4 regions of the Streptomyces sp. NPDC050147 genome follow, and region 3 is predicted to be linked to each of the others. Evidence: riboswitches for the same ligand, from Rfam matches in the RefSeq annotation. Region 3 holds a riboswitch; each other region holds the start of a gene.
What was found. Region 3 has a riboswitch for cobalamin ahead of metE (5-methyltetrahydropteroyltriglutamate--homocysteine S-methyltransferase). Riboswitches for the same ligand answer to the same signal wherever they lie in the genome.
Positions count from the first base shown of each region.

Region 1: another riboswitch for cobalamin. It lies ahead of AB0I94_RS11830 (ABC transporter substrate-binding protein); the one in region 3 lies ahead of metE (5-methyltetrahydropteroyltriglutamate--homocysteine S-methyltransferase).
Region 2: another riboswitch for cobalamin. It lies ahead of AB0I94_RS01945 (prenyltransferase/squalene oxidase repeat-containing protein); the one in region 3 lies ahead of metE (5-methyltetrahydropteroyltriglutamate--homocysteine S-methyltransferase).
Region 4: another riboswitch for cobalamin. It lies ahead of AB0I94_RS01250 (ABC transporter substrate-binding protein); the one in region 3 lies ahead of metE (5-methyltetrahydropteroyltriglutamate--homocysteine S-methyltransferase).

Region 1 covers NZ_JBFALJ010000006.1:13,332-19,101, forward strand. Annotated here, with positions in the region: gene AB0I94_RS11820 (amino acid permease) at 331-1,803, shown strand; gene AB0I94_RS11825 (M67 family metallopeptidase) at 1,915-2,337, shown strand; cobalamin riboswitch at 2,301-2,458, shown strand; gene AB0I94_RS11830 (ABC transporter substrate-binding protein) at 2,503-3,462, shown strand; gene AB0I94_RS11835 (iron ABC transporter permease) at 3,570-4,655, shown strand; gene AB0I94_RS11840 (ABC transporter ATP-binding protein) at 4,652-5,443, shown strand; gene AB0I94_RS11845 (putative leader peptide) at 5,513-5,614, shown strand; gene AB0I94_RS11850 (MoaD/ThiS family protein) at 5,760-5,770, shown strand, end outside.
Region 2 covers NZ_JBFALJ010000001.1:425,200-430,969, forward strand. Annotated here, with positions in the region: gene lanKC (class III lanthionine synthetase LanKC) at 1-409, opposite strand, end outside; gene AB0I94_RS01930 (ferredoxin) at 612-845, opposite strand; gene AB0I94_RS01935 (aldehyde dehydrogenase) at 845-2,335, opposite strand; gene AB0I94_RS01940 (MBL fold metallo-hydrolase) at 2,559-3,608, shown strand; cobalamin riboswitch at 3,662-3,788, shown strand; gene AB0I94_RS01945 (prenyltransferase/squalene oxidase repeat-containing protein) at 3,912-5,126, shown strand; gene AB0I94_RS01950 (SCO2322 family protein) at 5,153-5,770, shown strand, end outside.
Region 3 covers NZ_JBFALJ010000012.1:92,356-98,125, forward strand. Annotated here, with positions in the region: gene AB0I94_RS19890 (SDR family NAD(P)-dependent oxidoreductase) at 1-84, opposite strand, end outside; gene AB0I94_RS19895 (MarR family winged helix-turn-helix transcriptional regulator) at 387-815, shown strand; gene metE (5-methyltetrahydropteroyltriglutamate--homocysteine S-methyltransferase) at 842-3,163, opposite strand; cobalamin riboswitch at 3,324-3,542, opposite strand; cobalamin riboswitch at 3,775-3,960, shown strand; gene AB0I94_RS19905 (energy-coupling factor ABC transporter permease) at 3,990-4,718, shown strand; gene AB0I94_RS19910 (energy-coupling factor ABC transporter substrate-binding protein) at 4,718-5,092, shown strand; gene cbiQ (cobalt ECF transporter T component CbiQ) at 5,099-5,770, shown strand, end outside.
Region 4 covers NZ_JBFALJ010000001.1:273,570-279,339, reverse strand. Annotated here, with positions in the region: gene AB0I94_RS01270 (alpha/beta fold hydrolase) at 1-5, shown strand, start outside; gene AB0I94_RS01265 (haloacid dehalogenase-like hydrolase) at 87-1,229, opposite strand; gene AB0I94_RS01260 (helix-turn-helix domain-containing protein) at 1,447-2,313, shown strand; gene AB0I94_RS01255 (VOC family protein) at 2,319-2,798, shown strand; cobalamin riboswitch at 2,806-2,992, shown strand; gene AB0I94_RS01250 (ABC transporter substrate-binding protein) at 3,091-4,110, shown strand; gene AB0I94_RS01245 (iron chelate uptake ABC transporter family permease subunit) at 4,107-5,144, shown strand; gene AB0I94_RS01240 (ABC transporter ATP-binding protein) at 5,141-5,770, shown strand, end outside.

The DNA.
Region 1 (5,770 bases), on a different contig from region 3:
AAAGTCGTTGCATAGGGCAGCGGTTACCTCCCGTTCGCTCATCGGACGCTCAAATCCGGATAACGATCAGGTCACTCCAATGCCCGAATTTGATGCGGCGAGGGAATTTTGTCCGCTTCTCTTCGTGGTGTGGGCCACACGCGGCTGAGCCGATCACTATTGCGGCCGTGATAAATCTTCACGACCACTCGGTGACGCCACCCATGTCACCGGTGGCGCTCGGGCCGGCAGACCGCCGGTAGCACTCCATCCATATCCGGGGGGATCAGGACCTGATCCGTGGCCATACGCAGACTGCGGGCACGGATCGGCGTGGAGAAAGGCGTCACCATGACCTCAGTGCAGGTCGAAGAGCATCACGACGGCAATGAGGCCGACGGAGCGGGCGGTTCGTCCGGCACGTCAGGCGAGGGTTATCAGCGCGGGCTCGGGGCCCGGCAGATCCAGATGATCGCGATCGGCGGTGCCATCGGCACCGGCCTGTTCCTCGGCGCGGGCAAAGCCATCCATAAGGCGGGCCCGAGCCTCATCCTGGCGTACGCCATCGCCGGCCTCGTCATCTTCTTCATCATGCGCGCCCTGGGCGAGCTGCTCATGTACCGCGCCGTCTCGGGCTCCTTCTCGGAGTACGCGCGTGAATTCATCGGCCCGTTCTTCGGCTACGTGACCGGCTGGACGTACTGGCTCTTCTGGGTCGTCACCGGCATCACGGAAGTCACGGCGGCGGCCCAGTACATGCAGTACTGGACACACGACGCCATCCCGCAATGGGCGTACGCGCTGATCTTCACGGTCATCCTGTACGGCGCCAACCTGATCTCGGTGAAGCTCTTCGGCGAGCTCGAGTTCTGGTTCTCGATGGTCAAGGTCACCGCGATCATCGGCATGATCCTGATCTGCGCCGGCATCCTCACCATCGGCTTCTCGGACGCCGGTGACACCGCGTCCGTCTCCCACCTGTGGGACCAGGGCGGCTTCTTCCCGAACGGCATCGGCTCCACGCTGATGACGCTGCAGATCGTGATGTTCGCCTTCCTCGCCGTCGAGCTCGTCGGCGTCACCGCGGGCGAGTCCAAGGACCCGAAGACCGTCCTGCCCAAGGCCATCAACACCGTGCCGTGGCGCATCGCCGTCTTCTACGTCGGCGCGCTCATCATGATCCTCTCGGTCGTGCCGTGGACCTCGTTCGAGCCGGGCGTCTCGCCGTTCGTGGCGGCCTTCGAGGAGATGGGCCTGGGCATCGGCGCCGCGATCGTCAACTTCGTCGTCCTGACGGCCGCGCTCTCCTCCTGCAACTCCGGCATGTACTCCACCGGCCGCATGCTGCGCGACCTCGCGCTCAACGGCCAGGGCCCGAAGTTCTTCACCAAGCTGACGAAGAACGGCCTGCCGCTGGTCGGCACCACCTTCTCCGCCACGCTGATGCTGGTCGGCGTCTGGATCAACTACCAGTGGCCCGGCGAGGCGTTCAACTACGTCGTCTCCTTCGCGACCATCTCCGGCATGTGGGCCTGGATCATGATCCTGGTCTGCCAGATCAAGTACCGCCGCAAGGCCGACCGCGGCGAGCTGCCGCAGTCCACCTTCCGGGCGCCCGGCGCTCCGTACACGAGCTGGTTCGCGCTGGCCTTCATCGCGATGGTCATCGTGATGATGGGCATCGACAAGGACGCGCGGATCTCGCTGTACGCGGCTCCGGTGTGGGCCCTGATCCTGGGCATCGGCTACCTGGTCATGCAGAAGCGCGGCACGCAGTCGACGGGTGGCGGCAGCTCCGAGCCGCAGGACGCCATCAAGTCCTGATCAAGCCGTGGTCACCCCTGACCAAGCCCTGATCACCGCCTGATCCCAGCATGTGGGCCGGTCCGTACCACTCTTCGGTACGGACCGGCCCTTCTGCTTATCCTGGCTGCCATGCTGACCCTGACCCAGGCCCTCCACGACCAGATCGTCGCGCACGCGCGCCAGGACCACCCCGACGAGGCCTGCGGTGTGGTCGCGGGCCCGGAGGGCACGGGCCGCCCCGAGCGCTTCATCCCGATGCTGAACGCGGCCCGCTCGCCCACGTTCTACGAGTTCGACTCGGGCGACCTCCTCAAGCTCTACCGCGAGATGGACGACCGCGACGAGGAGCCGGTGATCGTCTACCACTCGCACACGGCGACCGAGGCCTACCCCTCGCGCACCGACATCACGTACGCCAACGAGCCCGGCGCCCACTACGTCCTGGTCTCCACCGCGGACACCGACGGCGCCGGCGAGTTCCAGTTCCGCTCCTTCCGGATCGTGGACGGCGAGGTCACCGAGGAAGAGGTGAAGGTCGTCCAGGCATACTGAGCTTCACCTTTGAGGCGGCAGGACCCAGGAAGCCGGTGCGAATCCGGCACGGTCCCGCCACTGTGACCCCACCCTTCGCGGGCGGGGCAGTCAGGAACTGACCTGCCGCCTTCTTCTCCCACGACGCAGGGGACGCGGAAATCCCCTGGAGGAGGCAGTCCAGTCATGTCCCGACCCGTACGCGTGCTCATCGCCGCGGCCCTGCTCGCCCCGCTCGCCGCGTGTTCGTCCTCCGAAGGACCGGAGTCGCAGTCGGCGGCCCAGGCGCCCGGCTTTCCGTACACGGTCACGAACTGCGGCGTGAAGACGACGTACGAAGCGCCCCCGAAGCGCGCCGTGACGATGAACCAGCACGTGACGGAAGTGATGCTGGAGCTGGGCCTGAAGGACCGCATCGCCGGGACGGCTTACCTCGACGACAAGGTCCTGCCGAAGTACGCGAAGGCGTACGCGGACACCCCGGTCCTGGCCAAGGAGTACCCCTCGTACGAGAAACTCCTGGCCGCCGACCCCGACTTCGTCTACGGCGGCTACGCGAGCGCCTTCCAGGCGGGCGAGGGCCGCAGCCGCGCGGCTCTGGCGAAGTCCGGCATCGACAGCCGCCTCAACGTCGAAGGCTGCGCGAAGCGGGCCGTGACGATGGACGACGTCTACAAGGAGGTCCGCGAGGTCGGCAGCACGTTCGGAGTGCGACCGCGGGCCGACAAGTGGGTGGGCGAGGCGAAGCGCCAACTGGCGGCCACGGCAGGGGAACTGAAGTCCGAGAAGCCGGTCCCGGTCTTCGTCTACGACAGCGGCGACAAGACCGCGTTCACGGCGGGCGGCCGGGGCATCGGCAACGACATCATCGAGCGGGCGGGCGGCCGCAACGTCTTCGCCGACCTCGACAAGGCCTTCGGCGACGCCTCCTGGGAGTCGGTGGTCGACCGCAAGCCCGAGGTGATCGTGATCCTCGACTACGGCGGCACGACGGTGGCCCAGAAGAAGAAGCGCCTCCTCGAAGACCCCGTCCTCGCGGACGTCCCCGCCATCAAGAACAAGCGGTTCGCGGTCCTGCCACTGTCGGACACGGTGGCGGGGGTGAGGGCACCGGGGGCGGTGGAGAAGCTGGCGGACCAGCTGTGAAGAGGCAGGGGGTTCAGCCCGTCCGGCGTTTGAGGACGAACTCGGCGAAGCCGGTGATGACGGCAACCAAGGCCCCCGCACCAGAGCGGCCCGCGGCGGAGCCGCACATGTCACAGCCGGGAAGGGGCGGGGTTGGGGAAGGCCCCGCCAGGGTCACACCGACCCGCAGACGACTGGGCTACGCGACAGTCATCGCGGCGCTCTGCGCAGCCCTCGCGGCGGCGATCGTCGCAGGCCTCGCGCTGGGCTCCGTCAGGATCCCGGCGCCCGACGTCCTGGAGATCCTTACCGGCGGCGCGGAACCCTCCCCGTTCCGCACGATCGTGCTGGACGTCCGCCTGCCCCGGGTCCTGCTCGGCGCGGCCGTAGGCGCGGGGCTCGCCGTCATCGGCACCGTCCTCCAGGCCCTGGTGAGGAACCCGCTGGCCGACCCCTTCCTCCTGGGCGTCTCCTCCGGCGCCTCCGCCGGAGCCGTCGCCGTCATCGTCCTCGGCAGCGTCTTCGGCCTGGGCGCGGGCCTGGCCACGACCGTCACCATCCCGGCCGCGGCCTTCGCGGGCGCCCTGCTCTCCCTGCTCGTCGTCTACACCCTGGCCAGATCCGGCGGCGGATTCGCCACCGGCCGCCTGATCCTGGCCGGGGTGGCCGTCTCGTACATCCTCTCCGCCCTGACCAGCCTCATCCTGATCACGGCCGACAGCGCGGACCACCTCAAGGAAGTCCTGTACTGGACCCTCGGCGGCCTCGGCAGCGCCCGCTGGGACATGCTCGCCCTGCCCGGCGCCGCCCTGATCGCGGGCACGGCGCTGCTCGTCGCCCTGGCCCGCCCCCTGGACCTGCTCCTGGTCGGCGAGGAGGGCGCCACCGTCCTCGGCCTGGACACCGCCCGCTTCCGCGCCGCCGTCTTCGTCCTCGCCTCGCTCCTGACCGGCGTACTCGTCGCGTACAGCGGAGCCATCGGCTTCGTCGGCCTGATGGTGCCGCACGCGGCCCGGATGCTCGTCGGCGCCGCCCACCGGGCGCTCCTGCCGGTGGTGGCCCTGATGGGCGCGGTGTTCCTGGTGGCCGCCGACCTCGCCGCACGCACGGTGGCGGCGCCGCAGGACATCCCGGTCGGCGTCCTGACCGCGCTGACGGGCGGCCCGTTCTTCCTCTGGATGCTGCGAAAGAACCGTACGGAGGCAACCGCGTGAGCCACCCGGCAGCAGTAGCAGTACTCCGCACCGAGTCCCTCTCCTACCGCGTGGGGGACAAGACCCTCGTCGACGCCGTCACCCTGCACGCCGACCAAGGCGAGACCATCGGCCTCGTCGGCCCCAACGGCAGCGGCAAGACCACCCTCCTGCGCTGCGTCTACGGCACCCTCTCGCCCACCGGCGGCCGTGTGCTCCTGGACGGCGACGACCTGGCCGCCCGCTCGGCCAAGGACCGCGCCCGCCGCATCGCCACCGTCCCGCAGGACGGGCACACCGGCTTCGAGCTCACCGTCCGGCAGATCGTCGCCATGGGCCGCTCCCCGCACAAGCGCTTCTGGGAGGCGGACACGGCCGAGGACGAGAAGCTGGTCCTCGCGGCCCTGGAACGGGTCGGCGCCCACGGCCTCGCCCACCGCGCCTTCGCCGGGCTCTCCGGCGGCGAACGCCAGCGCGCCCTCGTGGCGAGGGCGCTGGTGCAGGAGCCCGGAGTCCTCGTACTGGACGAACCGACCAACCACCTGGACATCCGCTACCAACTGGAGATCCTCACCCTGGTCCGCGACCTCGGCACGACGAATCTCCTGGCCCTGCACGACCTCAATCTGGCGGCCTACTACTGCGACCGTCTGTACGTCCTCGACGCAGGCCGCCTCGTCGCGTCAGGGCCGCCGAAGGAGGTCCTGACCAGCGAGCTCCTGGCCGAGGTGTACGGGGTGACGGCCGAGGTCTCGGTACACCCCGCGACCGGGGCGCCGACGGTCACCTATCTCCCGCCATCCACGTGATGGACGCAATCCGTCCACGATGCGAGATCACATTCCAGAACCCGGACCGGGAATCGATACGATGACCGCATGGTTCCCCACGACGTGAGCGACAAGATGCCGGGCATGCTGCTCGTTGCGCGTCTGCACGTCGATTTGTGCAGGCTCTCCAGCGCGATCTGTTCGCGCTGACAGCCGCCGCCGTACGGCCGTGAGCCGCGGCGCACCCCCGCGTAACGCCCTACGCACCCGCACCCAGGCACCCGCACTTACGCACCAGCACGACCGGGCCGCCGCGCGCCCACCCACGTGACTTCTCCCGACAGGAGCCCAAGCCATGGCCATCGA
Region 2 (5,770 bases), on a different contig from region 3:
CGTGCAGTTGGTGCTCGTCGGCCGGGTAGATCGTCACGAACTTGCCGCTGCCGTCGCGTCCCGCGTACTTGCTGTTGCGCAGGTGGAGCAGGTGCCGTCCGGCGATGAACTTGAAGGGCACGGCGCGCGGCACGCAGTGGTCGTGGACCGCCGCGGCGATCTGGTCCGCGTTCTCCAGCGTGGCGGACACGTGGATCTTCCAGCCCTGCTGGGGCGCGGGCCGTGCGTGCCCGTCGTCGTCGACGGGGACGAGGGCCAGCCAGTCGCCCTCGCGGGCCGACCGCCATCCCCGCGGGACCGGGCGCCCCGCCGTCCCGAACTCGGGGGCGGTCCCGCCCACGGACAAGCGGTCCGGAGTCTCGTAGAAATATCTGTCGGCCAGACAGTAGACCTCGTACCGCTTGTCCACGGCGTCCCCCCTAAGTGGTCTGGGTCTGAACAGTTCCAGGCCGCAAAGGGGACGGACAGTCACGGATGTCATCGATCAGCCATGCGGAACGCACGGGTAAAGTCCTGTTCCCACCCGTTCGAGCGCACATAAAGAGCACAAGCACACGGAATCCGCTCGCGCGGCGTAACGAAAGTAAATCCGTCGGCCGGACGACGCATGCTCAGTCCTCCGGCGGGAAGACGGTTTCCCTGCTGCCGGACAACGTGATGGTGATCGCCTCGACCGGGCACCCCTCGGCCGCTTCGAGCACCTTCTCGTTGGCGTCGGTCTCGGGATCCTCGGGGTGCGACTGGCGGGCGGAGTCGAGCGCGAAACCGCCCGGCGCCGTGATCACGCACATCCCGGAGCCGATGCAGACCGACCGGTCCACCTCGACATGCCAGCGGTCACCCATCAGGCACCCGCCCCCGAGCCCGCCGCGCCGGCGGCCGATGTATACGTCGCCGGGAGGTGGATCATCTTGTGCTCGAAGTACTCGCCGTACCCCTCGGGCCCGAACTCGCGCCCGAGCCCGGAGTTCTTGTAGCCGCCGAACGGGCCGAGCATGTCGAGGCTGAAGGTGTTCACCGAGTACGTCCCGGTGCGCACCCGCCGCGCGATGTCGATGCCGCGCTCCGTGTCCGCCGTCCATACGCTGCCGCTGAGCCCGTACTCCGAGTCGTTGGCGATCTTCACGGCCTCGTCCTCGTCGCCGTACGGCAGAAGGCAGATGACCGGGCCGAAGATCTCCTCGCGGGCGATGCGCATCGAGTTGTCGACGCCGCCGAAGAGCGTCGGCTCGACGTACCAGCCTTGGTCGAAGCCTGCCGGACGGCCGCCGCCCGTGAGGATCTTGGCTCCCTCCTCCTGGCCGATACGGATGTAGTCGAGCGAGCGCTGCTGCTGGCGCCGGGCGACGAGCGGGCCGAGTTCGGTCTCGGGGTCGAGCGGGTCGCCGATCTTGAGCGCGGAGGCCGCGGCGGCGAAGGCCTCGGCGAACTCGTCGTGGCGGGAGTGCGGCACGAGGATGCGGGTCTGGGCCACGCACGCCTGGCCGTTGATCATCCAGGCGAAGGGGACGATGCCGGCGACCGCGCTCGCCGCGTCCGCGTCGGGCAGGATCACCGCGGCCGACTTGCCGCCGAGCTCCAGTGTCACGCGCGTGAGGTTGCGGGCGGCGACCTCCATGACGCGCTTGCCCGCGCCGACGGAGCCGGTGAAGGAGACCTTGTCGATGCCGGGGTGCCCGACGAGGTACTCGCTGACCTCGCGGTCGGCCGAGATGATGGAGAGCACGCCCTGCGGCAGCCCCGCCTCGGTGGCGATCTCGGCGAGGATGTAGGCGTCCAGCGGCGTCTCGGGCGAGGTCTTGAGGATCACCGGGCAGCCCGCGAGCAGGGCGGGCGCCAGCTTGGCCGCGGCGGTGAACTGCGGGACGTTCCACGGGACCACGGCCGCCACGACGCCGACCGGCTCGCGCCGCACGAGGATCTTGCCGAGGGCCCCGTCGCGCGCCTCCTCATACGTGAAGTTCCGGGCGACCGTGAGCGCCGAGTCCCAGACCATCATCGCGGCGAGGGCCTGCACCATCACGCTCGATGTGTACGGGGTGCCGTTCTCGGAGCTGATGACGCGGGCGATCTCCTCGTGCCGCAGGGCGAACGCGTCCTTGATCCGGGTGACGATCTCGATGCGCTCGTCGAGGGTCATCCGGGGCCAGGGCCCCTCGTCGAACGCCTTGCGCGCGATGGCGACGGCCCGGTCGACGTCGGCGGGCGCGGCGTGCGGCACCCGCGCGAAGACCTGGCCGGTGTGCGGCGAGACCACCTCGATGACGTCCTTGCCCAAGGGGTCCACCAACTCCCCGCCGATGAAAAGCTGTCCGTGTTCCACGAGCTCGGTCATGGCTGACTGCCTCCTGCGGGATTCCGCCTGCGCGGCCATCTTTCTGACACTGTTTCAGAACTGATACCAGTTCTAGTTCCAGTAGTCCACGGAGAGCAAGGTTCAGGCAGCCGTTCAAGTGGGCTGACGAAACAGTCGACTTGAGCGATCATTGGAACTAGTTCTAGTTATGCTGACCGAGGCCGTGGTCGTGGCCGCGCAGCGACGAGAGATGAGGGCCCCGATGACGCAGGTGACCGATCCGCGGGTGACCGAGCACGGCGGGGGCGTATGGAGCATCAAGGTCCCGATTCCGGACAATCCCCTGGGCTTCACCCTCGTCCACCTCCTGGACACGGACGCCGGTCCGGTCCTCATCGACACGGGCTGGGACGACCCCACGTCCTGGGACTCGCTCGCCGACGGTCTCGCCGCCTGTGGCACGTCCGCCGACGCGGTGCACGGCGTCGTCATCACCCACCACCACCCCGACCACCACGGCCTGTCGGCCAAGGTCCGCGAGGCATCGGGCGCGTGGATCGCGATGCACGAGGCGGACGCGTCGGTCGTACGCCGCACGCGGACCGGACCGCCCGCACGCTGGTTCGACTACATGGTGGAGAAGCTGACGGCCGCGGGCGCCCCCGCCGACCACCTGGCCCCGCTCCTCACCGCCCGCGACGCGGGCCGCGCGCCCCGGCTGCCCGGCATGGCAGCCGCGCTCCCCGACCGCGACATCACCCCGGGCGAGCTGCTCGAACTGCCGGGTCGCAGGCTCCGCGCCATCTGGACCCCCGGCCACACCCCGGGCCATGTCTGCCTGCACCTGGAGGAGGAGCACCCGGCGCGGCTGCCGGGCCACGGCCGGCTGTTCTCCGGGGACCATCTGCTCCCCGGGATCACCCCGCACATCGGCCTGTACGAGGACCCGGACGACGCGACCATCACCGATCCCCTCGGCGACTACCTCGACTCCCTGGAGCGCGTCGGCCGCCTGGGACCCGCCGAGGTGCTTCCCGCCCACCAGTACGCGTTCACCGACGCCCCCGCCCGCGTGCGCGAGATCCTGGTCCACCACGAGGAGCGCCTCACCGACCTGCTCGCCCTCCTCGCCGAGCCCCTCACCGCTTGGCAGCTCGCCGAGCGGATGGAGTGGAACCGCCCCTGGGCCGAGATCCGCTACGGCTCACGGAACATCGCGGTCTCCGAGGCCGAGGCGCATGTGCGGCGCCTGGTGAAGCTGGGGCGCGCGGAGGCGGTGGGCAACGATCCGGTGCGGTACCGCGCGGTGTGAGCTCCGGCCGGGGGCGGGCGCCCCGGGCCGCTCCCCCTACGGGCCGGTAGAGTGGCCTCCGTCGTCATCATGCCCGTACAGGGGGAAGCCGGTGCGAATCCGGCGCTGACCCGCAGCCGTATCCGCAGTTCACCGAGCTGACGGAGAGCCGGAATGCCCGGTACGAAGCATGACCGGCTCGCTTCATCGGGGCCCCCGATGAACGGCACCGTCGAGGTATACGGAGCCGGAGCCGCCCGGTGCCCGTGCCCGCTACGCGCCCGTGCTGCCCCGCTCCCCGCAGTGAGAGGCACCCGCCGCATCATGAACGTTCGCCGCAGCGCAGCGGTCCTGGCCGCCGTCGCCGTGTTCGGTTCGGCCGCCGCCCCGGCCGCCTTCGCGGACACCGCGTCCCCGTCGCCCTCCGCCAAGCTGCCCTCCGGTCTCTACGGCGACGCGGACCCCAAGTTCGACGGGGTGTTCCGGCAGTCGTACGCCCTGCTCGCCCAGGACTCGGCCGGTGTGAAGCCCGCCGCGAAGGCCGTCGACTGGCTCACCGGCCAGCAGTGCCCGAGCGGCGGTTTCGCCGCGTACCGCGCCGACGCGGGCGAGCCGTGCGACTCCAAGACGATGTTCGACAGCAACGCGACGGCCTCCGCCGTGCAGGCGCTCGCCGCGCTCGGCGGTCAGCAGAAGACGGTCGACAAGAGCGTGGGCTGGCTGAAGTCGGTGCAGAACAAGGACGGCGGCTGGGGCTACAGCCCCGGCATGGACTCCGACGCCAACTCCACCGGCATCGTGATCGGCGCGCTCGCCGCGGCGGGCGAGAAGCCGCAGTCGGTGAAGTCGCAGGACGGCAACTCTCCGTACGACGCGCTGCCCGCCCTCTCCATGAGCTGTGGCAAGGACGGCGGCGCCTTCGGCCTCGCGGACGTCAAGTCCGGCAAGCTCTCGCCGAACGCGGACGCCACGGCGGCCGGTGTCCTCGGCGCCCACGGCAAGGGCCTGGTCGTCGACGCCGCCGAGAAGAAGGCCGCCGCCCCGAAGTGCGCGAAGGCCGACACCGCCGAGCAGGCGGCGGCGAACGGCACCGGCTACCTCCTCAAGACCCTCGCCAAGGGCGACGACCACCTGATGTCGTCGATGCCCGGTGCCAAGAACATGCCCGACCTGGGCAACACCGCGGACTCCGTGCTCGCGCTCGCCGCGGCCGGTCAGCCCGAGCAGGCCGAGAAGTCGGCCCAGTGGCTGGCGAAGAACTCCGCGGACTGGGCCGAGAAGTCCGGCCCCGCCGCCTACGCCCAGCTGATCTTCGCCGCCCGCGCTTCGGGCCTGGACCCGCGCGACTTCGGCGGCGCGGACCTGGTCAAGCAGCTGAACGCGCAGGGTCCGGCCCCGCAGGCGACCGAGCAGGCCGCCGAGAAGAAGGACAGCGACGACGGCGGCGTGAGCATCTGGTGGGTCATCGGCGTCGGCATGGTCGCCGGTATCGGCATCGGCTTCCTGTACAGCGGCAACAAGAAGAAGCAGCAGCTGTGACGCGGGGTCGCGCGCGGTGGGGACGCCTGGTGGCCGTGGCGTTCACCGCCGCCCTGCTCGGCGTCCTCGCCGCCGCCCCCGCCCAGGCAGCCGGTTACCGCTACTGGTCCTTCTGGGACCGGGACGGCGCGAAGTGGGCGTACGCGAGTCAGGGGCCCAGCACCGCCCGCCCCGACGACGGTGCCGTGCAGGGCTTCCGGTTCTCGGTGTCCGACGACTCGCAGGACTCCGCGAAGCCGCGCGGCGCCGCGGACTTCGACACGATCTGCGCCAAGACCCCCGCCAAGGACGACCGCAAGCGGATCGCCCTCGTCATCGACTTCGGTACGCCGGGCGACGCCCCTGACGGGGAGACCCCGCCGAAGCCGCGTACCGCCTGCGCGCGGATCGCGGACGACGCGACGAGCGCGGACGCGCTCGCGGCGGTCGCCAAACCCCTGCGCTATGACAGCAACGCGCTGCTGTGCGCCATCGCCGACTACCCGAAGTCGGGCTGCGGCGAGCAGGTCTCGGGCAACGGCCGCTCGCGGGACGCCGAGGAGAAGCCGGACGCGAGCAAGGAACAGGGCGACTCCGGTGGCCCCTCCGTCGGGCTGATCGCCGGCGTGGCCGCCATCGCCCTGCTCGGCGCCGCCGCCGTATGG
Region 3 (5,770 bases):
GCGGGCGTAGGCGAGGCCGAGGCCGCGCCCGGATCCCGTGACGACGGCGACCTTGCCGTGCAGGTCCACGGCGTATGAGTCCAGCACTGGAAATTCCCTTCAACAGGCAGCGAGAACAATGGAGTTGGCGGGCACAAGGGGTGGAGCGGAGCCGGAGCCCGCTCGGCGGTCCCGGCCGACATCGGCCCGCGGAAAGGAAGCTAAGACAAACCATTGTTGACGTCAATGGTTGTTGCCGACATCGATCATGGGGCATGCTGGAGACTGTCAGCGACGACCGCCGTCCGCCCGCGAACCGCCGATCAGGGAGAGCGCCCTTCATGACCAGCCGGAAGACCACAGCCGAGCCCGTGGAGAAAGGGTCCGTCGACGAGGGTGCGCCCTGGATGCGGGGCCTGCACGCCGACGCGGGCTATTTGCTGTACCGCCTCGGCCTGCGCTCGGGGCAGCTCTTCAACGCGGCGCTCCAGAGATCCGGCCTGCGCCTGCGCCACTACGCGCTGCTGCGCTATCTGGCCACCGTGGAGGGCGCGGCACAGCGCGAGCTGAGCCAGGAGCTCGGTTACGACCCCAGCGCGATCGTCGGCCTGGTGGACGACCTGGAACGCCTCGGCTTCGTCGAACGCCGCCCCGCCCCCGACGACCGCCGCCGCCGCATCGTGGCTCTCGCGCCCGCGGGCCACGACTTCCTGCGCGACTCGGACGAGGTGGCCCACGGGGTCACCGACGAGCTGCTGGCCCCGCTCGGCCCGCAGGAGCGGGAGATGCTGCATGAGCTGCTCTCGCGGATGGCGCATACGGGGGGCGGGGCCTGACCCCCCCCGTATGCCCGGATCATCGGTCAGGAGCGCTCCGGCAGCTCCGCCCGCACCTGCCGCGCCGCCGCGACCAGGTTCTCCAGGGAGGTCCGGGTCTCGGGCCAGCCTCGGGTCTTGAGACCGCAGTCGGGGTTCACCCACAGGCGCTCCGCGGGGATGGCCTCAAGTCCCTTGCGCAGCAGGGCCGCTGCTTCCTCGACGCTCGGTACGCGCGGGGAGTGGATGTCATAGACGCCCGGGCCCGCCTCGCGCGGGTAGCCGTGCTCGGCCAGTTCGCGGGCCACCTGCATGTGCGAGCGGGCCGCCTCCAGGCTGATGACGTCGGCGTCGAGATCGTCGATGGCCCGGACGATGTCGCCGAACTCGGCGTAGCACATGTGCGTGTGGATCTGCGTGTCCGGCCGCACGCCACTGGTGGTGAGACGGAAGGACTCCGTGGCCCACTCCAGGTACGCGGCGTGCTCGGCGGCGCGCAGCGGCAGCGTCTCGCGCAGTGCGGGCTCGTCCACCTGGATGACCGAAGTGCCCGCGGATTCCAGGTCGCCGACCTCGTCGCGCAGGGCGAGGGCGACCTGGCGCGCGGTGTCGGCGAGCGGCTGGTCGTCGCGTACGAAGGACCAGGCGAGCATCGTGACCGGGCCGGTGAGCATGCCCTTCACGGGGCGGTCGGTGAGGGAGTTGGCGTACGAGGTCCAGCGCACCGTCATCGGTTCGGGCCGTGAGATGTCGCCCGCGAGGACCGGCGGACGCACGTAGCGGGTGCCGTACGACTGGACCCAGCCGTGCTGCGTGGCGAGGTACCCGCTGAGCTGCTCGGCGAAGTACTGCACCATGTCGTTGCGTTCGGGCTCGCCGTGCACCAGGACGTCGATGCCCGCCTTCTCCTGGAAGGCGAGGACCTCGCGGATCTCCGAGCGAATGCGTTCCTCGTAGCCGTTCGTGTCGATACGGCCCGCCCGCAAGTCGGCCCGTGCGGTGCGCAGTTCCGTGGTCTGCGGGAAGGACCCGATGGTGGTGGTGGGCAGCTGGGGCAGGCCGAGGCGGGACCGCTGGGCCGCCGCACGCTCCGGATAGGGGTGTGCGCGGCGGGCATCGGCGCCCGTGACGGCGGCGACGCGGGAGCGCACGGCCGGGTCGTGCGTGAGGGCCGAACCCGACCGCGAAGCCAAGTCGGCGCGGTTGGCCGCAAGCTGCGCCGTGATGGCGCCCGCGCCCTGGGACAGACCGCGGGCCAGCGTGGCGATCTCGGTGGTCTTCTGGTGGGCGAAGGCCAGCCAACGGGCGACCTGCGGGTCGATGTCCCGTTCGGCGGTGGAGTCCAGCGGGACGTGCAGCAGGGAGCAGGACGCGGAGACGTCGACCCGGTCGGCGAGGCCAAGGAGCGTGCCCAGCGTCGACAGGGACTTCTCCAGGTCGTTGATCCAGATGTTGCGGCCGTCGACGACGCCTGCCACCAGACGCTTGCCGGGGAGCCCGCCGACGGCGGCCAGGTCTTCAAGCTGGCTGGTGGCGGCCCCCGTGAAGTCCAGCGCGAGCCCCTCGACCGGCGCTTTGGTGAGCACCGCGAGAGCCTCGCCGAGCCTGCCGAAGTAGGAAGCGACGAGGAGTTGAGGACGGTCGGTGAGCGCGCCGAGGTCGCGGTAGGCGCGGGCGGCGGCGTTGAGCTCCGCCGGGGTGCGGTCCTGGACCAGGGCGGGCTCGTCGAGCTGCACCCACTCGGCGCCCGCGGCGCGCAGGTCGGCGAGGACCTCCGCGTACACCGGCAGCAGGCGGTCCAGGAGCGTGAGCGGCTCGAAGCCGGCGGCCACGCCGGGCGCGGGCTTGGCGAGCAGCAGATAGGTCACCGGGCCGACGAGCACCGGGCGCGCGGCGAGACCGAGCGCGACGGCCTCTTTGAGCTCGGCGACCTGCTTGGCGGAGTCCGCGTCGAAGACGGTGTCGGGGCCCAGCTCCGGTACCAGGTAGTGGTAGTTGGTGTCGAACCACTTGGTCATCTCCAGCGGCGCCACGTCTTGTGTGCCGCGGGCCATCGCGAAGTATCCGTCGAGGGCGTCCGCGTCGACCGCCGTGCGGTGGCGCCCGGGGACGGCGCCGACCATGACGCTGGTGTCCAGGACGTGGTCGTAGTACGAGAAGTCGCCGGTCGGCACTTCATGGACGCCGGCGTCGGCCAGGCGCCGCCAGGTGGACCGGCGCAGGCGCGCCGCGGTCTCCCGGAGGGCGTCGGCGCTGACGCGGCCCTTCCAATAGCCCTCGACGGCCTTCTTCAGTTCCCGGTCGGGGCCCTGGCGGGGGTAGCCGTACACGGTGGCCCGTGCTGCCGCGGCCGCGGACTTCGCTGTCACGGAAATCTCCTTCGCGAGATGACTCCTGAGAATCCCGGGACGGGACACGGACGCGAAGGGATGACGAACCGGGCGGACCTACGCGCGCCACCGGCGCGGTGCTCCACCTGATCTGTACGCCGACCCGCCCACGAGGTCACCGGGATGTCCGCACGTGAGGGATCACATGCGGGCAACGGGCAGGTCTTCGGACTCGCGGGCACATCTGCCGAGGCAGATCCCTACTGGCCGTCGCTTCCCGGGTCCGCGCTCGGACCCAGTGCTCATGACGGCGGTCGTTCCCACTCACCGCTGCGGGGCAGTCCCGGATTTCCACCGGGTTCCCTCTTGCGACGCGCCTGCCTGGCGGACAGGGCGAACCAGTTGCACGGATCAGGCTAGAGGGTGATCGGCTTCTTGGGGCAGTACTGATCACATTCCGGACCGTGAGGTGAGACACGGGACCAGCGGTGGTGGCGGGGAGGGAAAGGGCTCCCGGAAAGCGTGGGGCACGTCGGTGCGCGCGAGCCGATGCACAGGGGCTGACCAGGGGCGTACGCCCCTGGTCGCGTGTGCTCGCGCATGCCACAGGTGGAGCGGCCCCGCAAGTTGTCAGGCCACTCGATTGCGCACTAGGGTCACCACGCCTTGGTGCTCGGGAAATCCGGTGTGATGCCGGTGCGGCCCTCGCCACTGTGATCGGGAAGTCCGGCTCCAGCCCTCGCGGCAGCCACTGGGTGCGACACGCGCCCGGGAAGGCGGAGTCCGGTCGGTACGACCCGTCAGCCAGGAGACCGGCCAAGGCGCGTTGTCCATCCACGAGGTGCTGGAGAGGGTCTGCTTAGCCATGCACATAGCCGAGGGTTTCCTCCCACCGGCGCACGCGATCGCCTGGGGCGTAGCGTCCGCGCCGTTCGTCGTCCACGGAGTCCGCTCCCTCACCCGTGAGGTCAAGGAACACCCGGAGAGCACACTGCTCCTGGGTGCGTCCGGAGCGTTCACCTTCGTCCTTTCCGCGCTGAAGATCCCGTCCGTCACGGGCAGTTGCTCGCACCCGACGGGGACCGGGCTCGGCGCGATCCTGTTCCGGCCACCGATCATGGCGGTGCTGGGCACCATCACTCTGCTGTTCCAGGCGCTGCTGCTCGCCCACGGCGGGCTCACCACCCTGGGCGCCAACGTGTTCTCCATGGCGATCGTCGGGCCATGGGCCGGATACGCCGTCTACCGGCTCCTGAAGCGGTACGACGCGCCGCTCATGGTCGCCGTGTTCTGCGGCGCGTTCGTCGCCGACCTGTCCACCTACTGCGTCACCAGCGTCCAGCTCGCCCTGGCGTTCCCGGATCCCGGCAGCGGATTCATCGGCGCTCTGGGCAAGTTCGGCGGCATCTTCGCCGTCACGCAGATCCCCCTCGCGGTCAGCGAGGGACTGCTCACCGTCGTGGTGATGCGGCTGCTCGTGCAGTCGAGCAGGGGCGAGCTCACGCGGCTCGGCGTGCTGCTCCAGGGCAAGAAGCCGTCCGCGAAGGCGGACACCGGCAGCAAGACGGAGACCGAGACGGGGGCCAGCGCCTGATGAGCCGGAACGCGAAGATCAATACTCTGCTGCTCCTCGTCGTCGCCGCGCTCGCGGTACTGCCCTTGGCGCTCGGTCTCGGCGACGACGAGAAGGAGCCGTTCGCCGGGGCCGACGCCCAGGCCGAGACCGCGATCACCGAGATCGAGCCGGATTACGAGCCCTGGTTCTCACCGCTGTACGAACCGCCCTCCGGGGAGGTGGAGTCGGCGCTCTTCGCGCTGCAGGCGGCGCTCGGCGCGGGCGTCCTCGCGTACTACTTCGGTGTGCGCAAGGGGCGCCGTCAGGGGGCCGAGACGGCGCGAGCCGAGGCGGCCGCCGCGGAGCCGACCGCCGGCGAGGAGAGCACCCGGGCCGGGACCGGGCAGGTCTGACCCGGCGTGCTGCCCATCGACGCGGCGGCGCACAGCAGTCGCTGGCGCCGCCGCCACCCCGTGGACAAGGCCGTGCTCGGGCTCGGCCTCACCGTCCTTGCCATCTCCCTGCCGCCGTGGCCGGGAGCTGTCCTGGTGCTTGTCGCCGCGCTCACCGTGCTGCTCGGACCGGCCGGTGTGCCGCCGCGCAAACTGTGGCGCGCCTACCGGGTCCCCCTCGGTTTCTGCGTCACCGGCGCGCTGACCCTGACCGTGCAACTCGGCGGGCCCGAAGGGTTCGTCACGCTCGCCGACGGCGGCCCCGCGCGGGCGGGCGGGCTGCTCCTTCGCACGTCGGCGGCCTCCCTCGGCGTCCTGCTCTTCGCCTTCACCACCCCCCTGTCGGACCTGCTGCCCCGCCTGGTGAAGGCCGGTGTGCCGGCGCCGGTCGTCGACGTGGCCCTCGTCATGTACCGGATGAGCTTCCTGCTCCTGGACTCCATGAGCCGGATCAGGCAGGCGCAGGCCGCGCGGCTCGGCCACACCACCCGGGCCGCCACCTGGCGTTCCCTCGGCGGTCTCGGTGCCACCGCGTTCGTGCGGGCCTTCGACCGGGCCGGCCGGCTGCAGGCCGGGCTCGCCGGACGCGGGTACGACGGAACCCTGCGGGTGCTCGTGCCCGACGCCCGCGTCTCCGGG
Region 4 (5,770 bases), on a different contig from region 3:
GCTGAGGAGCCCGGGGGCGCGTGGGGGATCGCCTGCGGCAGTGAGGTCTTGAGGGCCAAAGGGAGTGCCTCCGGCCCCGCGACCGCCTAGCGGATCTCGTCCGGCACCACGGTCAGCCACCGCTTGTCGGCGGTCACCCGCTGCCCCAACTCCCGCTGCCGGTCGGCGTTCTTCCGCTTCATCCCGTCCAGCTCCTTCATGTACGAGTCCTTGCGGTTGACCCAGACCCGCGCACCGCCGTGCTCCACGTCCGCCGAGTGGAACAGCATCGGGCCGTCGCTCTTCGGGGTGTCGCCGGCCACCAGGACGGGCTTCTTCCACTCGTCGATGTACGTGTTGATGGCCGCGGGCTTGCCCTGGTACCAGGTGAGCGGCGCCCACAGGTTCGGCGTCAGCTCGTGCTTGGCGAGCTTCTTCTGGTCGAAGCGGCCCTCCGCGATCTCCTTGCGGGAGCTGGTGACCTCACCGGTCTTGCGGTCCTTGAGCTGCAGGCCGACGCCTATGACGTTCTCGGGCTTCACGTCGTAGCCGTACTTGGGGTCGGAGAGGACCATGCGTACGAGATCCTCGCTGGCCGCGCTGACGACGTACACCTCGATCCCGTGCTTGCGCAGCGACGCGTGGAGCTCCTGCATGCCGGTGAAGAACTCGGGCGGCTTCACCTCGGTCTTCGTCAGCTTGCCGTCCTCGTAGTACTCGGCGGGGATCGGCTTGCCGTGGGCGAGGAGTTCGTCGACGTACCCCTTGAGCTCCTTCAGCGTGAAACCGGAGAAGATCTGCGCGACCCACGGGTAGCAGACCTGGTCATCGACCTCGCAGAGCCGGTTGTAGTAGCTGTAGAGGCTCTCCTTGTGCTTCGCCGTGTCCTTGAAGGGGATGATCTTCAGCGACGGGTCCATCGTCTTGCGCGTCAGCACCCCCTTCATCTCCAGGAAGGGCAGGAGTGACTCCTCCAGGTCGTTGCGGTACGTCGTGTTGTCCGCGTCGAAGACGGCGTACGCGCCCTTGTGGTCGTTCTTCGCGATGACCTTGCCCAGCTTCTTCGCGACCGGCTTGGGCCAGTGCTTCAGCTCGGACGTCGCGATCTTCGCCGTCCTCGCCGTCTTCGCGGAGGCGTCGGAGGCCGTCGCGTCCGTGCTCGGCCAGAGCGCCGTGCCCGCGAGGACCGCCGCGGTGAGCGCGCCCGCCGTGCCGATGACGGCCGGCTTGCCCTTTACCTTTGATGCCATGGTTCTGTGCCCCCTGAGAGCGGTCTGCGCCCCGTCCGGAGCGGCGGGTCATCGTATGAGGTCACACCGCGGATTCCCATGATCGATATCACTGGACGGAACGGGCATGGGACCTCTGCGCACGGGTAGGGGAAGCGGACGCCCGCTACTCCTTCGGTCCCGTTCCGGCACGCCCGCGCGCCTGCTTCGGAGCGTCGCCCAACGCATACTGGAAGGCATGGAGAGCGTCTCCCGGGAGTTCGTGCGGGCCAGCCCGCGGCTCGACGGCATGGTGGTGTCCGCCGTCGGCTACCGCACGCGGGGCGAGCGGCCCGGCCTGCACCGCGGCCTGCCGTCCCCGTACCTGACGCTGATCTTCTCCCTCGACGGCCCCGTCGTCACCGGCCCCACCCCCGAGCAGGCGGGCGGCCGCGACGCCGACCGCACGGACATCGTCCTCGGCGGCCTCCACCAGTCCCCGGCGTACGTCGTACGGCCCGAGCACGAGGCGGGCATCCAGCTCGCCGTGCACCCGCTCGCCGCCCGCGCCCTGCTCGGCGTACCGGCCGCGGAACTCGCCGGTGAGCTGGTGACGCCCGGCGCCGAGGTGCTGGGGCGCCGCGCCGCGGATCTGCGGGAGCTGCTGTGCGAGCAGGGCGGCTGGGAGGAGCGGTTCGCCTCGCTGACCGCCTACTTGAGGCAGCGCGCCGCGTCCGACGCCTCCGGCGGCTCCGTACGGCCCGAGGTCGCCGAGGCCTGGGCCTGGCTGGCCCGGCACCAGGGGACGGGCACCCTGCGCGGGCTCTCCCGGCATGTCGCGCTCAGCGAACGGCGCCTCACCACGCTCTTCCGCGCCGAGACGGGCCTGAGCCCCAAGCAGGCAGGGCGCCTGATGCGTTTCCAGCGCGCGCGGAACGCCGTCGTACGCCCCGTCGCGGCGGGCGCCGCCCCCGACCTGGCCCGCGTCGCCGCCGACTGCGGCTACTACGACCACTCCCACCTGGTGCGGGACTTCCGGCAGTACACCGGCGCAAGCCCCAGCGCCTGGCTGGCCGAAGAGTGCCGGAATATCCAAGCCGGGAGCTATGGCGGGGGCGAAGAGTAGGAGCCATGAACACCACCGAGAAGCAGCAGAAGCCCCAGTCCGCCTCCACCGCTACGCCCGCCACCACCGCCACCTCCGCCGGGCGCGCCCCCGATGTCTGGCCGACCCTCCAGGCGCATGACGCCCCCGCCCTGATCGACTTCCTGGTCGGCACGGTCGGCTTCCTGCGCACCGCCGTCTACGAGGACGGCGACCGGGTGGCCCACGCCGAGCTCGACTGGCCCGAAGGCGGCGCGATCATGCTCGGCTCGTACGACGAGAAGTCCCAGGCCTGGTGCCTGAAGCCGGGCACCTTCGGCGCGTACGTCGTCACCGACCGCGTGGACGACCTCTACCAGCGGCTCAGCGCCGCGGGGGTCGAGATCATCCGCGAGATCGAGGATCAGCCGTACGGCAGCCGGGAGTTCGGGATCGCCGACCCCGAGGGCAACAAGTGGTCCTTCGGCACCTACCGCGGCGCACCGAGGCCCGAGCAGCCGTCCTGACCTCGCGTGATAGCTTGCGCACGCCAGTCAACCCACACCAGGGCCAGGGAATCCGGTGCGAATCCGGAACTGACGCGCAGCGGTGAGGGGGAACGGGCGGGGCCACGGCCACTGGGCGTCCACGGACGCCTGGGAAGGCGCCCCGCCCGGCCGATCCCCGAGTCCGAAGACCTGCTGGCACCTTCGTCCGCACACCGGGCGGCGGAGGTGACGAAGCAGGCCAGGCTCCGCGTATGAGCCGTGAGACTCAAGGGATCGTGTGTCCTCCACCGCCCGTCGTGTACGTGTCCCCATGCTCATCGGCGTGGCCCTCGCCACCACGCTGACCTCCTGCGGAGGCAGCCCGTCGACCGCTTCCGGCGGGGGCGGGAAAGCCGCGGGCTACCCGCTGACTCTCGCCTCCTGCGGCCAGCAGGCGGAGATCGAGGCGCCGCCGCGGCGGGCCGTCTCCCTCGACCAGGGCTCCACGGAGATCCTGCTCTCCCTCGGCCTCGCGGACCGCATGGCCGGCACCGGAACCTGGACGGACCCGGTGCTCGAGGGGCTTGAGAAGGACAACGCCAAGGTCGACCGGCTCGCCGACAGCTACCCCTCCTTCGAGAAGGTCCTCGCCGAGGAACCGGACTTCGTCACCGCCTCCTTCCTGGCGACGGTCAGCAAGGGCGGCGTCGCCGACCGCGCCAAGTTCGCCGAACTCGGCGTACCCGCCTATGTCTCGCCCTCCGACTGCGCGGGCAAGGACAACAGCGGCGACGGCGACGGCAGCCGCGTCAAGACGCTGACCATGGACACCGTCTACGGCGAAGTACGGGCCCTGGCCAAGGCCTTCGGGGTCGAGAAGCGCGGCGAACGCCTGGTCGCGGACCTCAAGAGCCGGGTGGCGAAGGCCACCAGGACCATCAAGGACACCGACGCGTCCGACACGACGCTCCTCTACTGGTTCGCCAACTCCGACGCCCCCTACATCGCGGGCTGCTGCGGAGCACCGGGCATCATCACCCGCGAACTGGGCGTGAAGAACGTCTTCGACGACACCCGCGAGGAGTGGCCCCAGATCAACTGGGAGACGGTGGCCGACCGCGACCCCGACGTCCTGGTCATCGGCGACCTCACCCGCAAGTCGCAGACGGCCGAGAGCGCGAAGAAGAAGATCGAGTTCCTGGAGTCCAACCCGGTCACCAAGAACCTCACCGCCGTGAAGAAGAAGCGGTACGTGCTCCTGAGCGGCCAGGCCATGAACCCCACGATCCGCACGGTGGACGGCGTGGAACAAGTCGCTGACGCGTTGCGCGAGTTCGGGCTCGCCAAGTGAGGGGTGCCGTCGGCGTCCCGGGCGGCATACGTCACGTCGCGCTCTGGACGGCGGGGGTCGCCGCCCTCGCGCTCTCCGTGGCCGTGGCCGTCACCATCGGCCCCGCCGACATCTCCGTACCGGACGTGTGGTCGGCGGTCGCGGCGCACCTCGGCCAAGGAGAGGCGAAGCTGACGCCCATCCGGGACGGCATCGTCTGGAACCTGCGCATGCCGCGCACGCTCCTCGCGGCGGTCTGCGGCGCGGGCCTCGCGGTCTGCGGAACCGTCCTCCAGTCCCTGCTGCGCAACCCGCTCGCCGACCCCTTCGTGCTCGGCGTCTCCTCGGGGGCGTCCACGGGCGCGGTCGCGATCGTCGTCCTGGGGATCGGCGGGGGAGCGGTGTCGGTCTCGGCGGGCGCCTTCGTCGGGGCCCTCGTCTCCTTCGCGCTCGTGCTGCTGCTCAGCCACAGCCTGGGCGGCAGTGCCGACAGGGTGGTCCTGTCCGGGGTGGCGGCGATGCAGCTCTTCTCCTCGCTCACCTCGTTCGTGATCCTGACGTCGGGCGACGCGGAGACGACGCGGAGTGTCCTGTTCTGGCTGCTCGGCTCGTTGAGCGGGGTGGGCTGGACGGACGTCTGGCTGTGTGCGGCGGTGCTCTTCGTGGCCCTCGCCGTCTGCCTGACGCAGGCCCGCACGCTGGACGCGTTCGCGTTCGGCCAGGACGCGGCGGCGACGCTGGGCGTCCACGTGGCCCGTGTCCGTCTCGTACTCCTCGTCACCACGGCCCTGCTGACGGCGGCGCTGGTCAGCAGCGCGGGCGCCATCGGTTTCGTGGGCCTGGTCCTGCCGCACGCGGCCCGCGCCCTCGTCGGCTCCGGGCACGCACGCCTGCTTCCGGTCACGGCGCTCGCGGGCGCGGTGTTCCTCGTGTGGGTGGACACGCTGGCCCGCACGGTCCTCGACCCCCAGGAGGTCCCCGTCGGCGTGGTGACGTCCCTGATCGGCGTCCCGGCGTTCGTCCTGGTCCTCTACCGCACGAGGAAGACGCCATGACCCCGCACACCGGCTCCGGCCTACGGGCGGACCGCGTCACCAGGACAGCCGCCGGTCACCTCATCATCGACGGGGTGACCCTGGCCCCGCCCCCCGGAGCCACGGTCGGCCTGCTGGGCCCGAACGGCTCGGGCAAATCAACTCTGCTGCGCATCCTGGCGGGCGTGCTGGCCCCGACATCGGGAGTGGTCACGCTGGACGGCGACCCGCTGCGTGACGTGGGCCGCCGCACGGTGGCACGCAGGGTGGCGGTGGTGGACCAGGAGGCCACCACGCAGGTCGAACTGTCGGTGGAGGAGGTCGTACGCCTGGGCCGCATCCCGCACCGCAGGGCATGGTCCCCGCCCACGCCCGAGGACGACGAGGCGGTCCAGGAAGCACTGACCCGCACGGGCCTGACCGACAGGGCGGCCCAGTCCTGGCACACACTTTCCGGCGGCGAACGCCAACGGGTCCAGATAGCGAGGGCCTTGGCCCAGGCCCCCCGGGAACTCCTCCTGGACGAACCGACGAACCACCTGGACATCCAGCACCAGCTCGACCTCCTGGCCCTGGTCTCGGACCTCCCCCTGACCAGCGTGATAGCCCTGCACGACCTGAACCTGGCGGCCATGTTCTGCGACCAC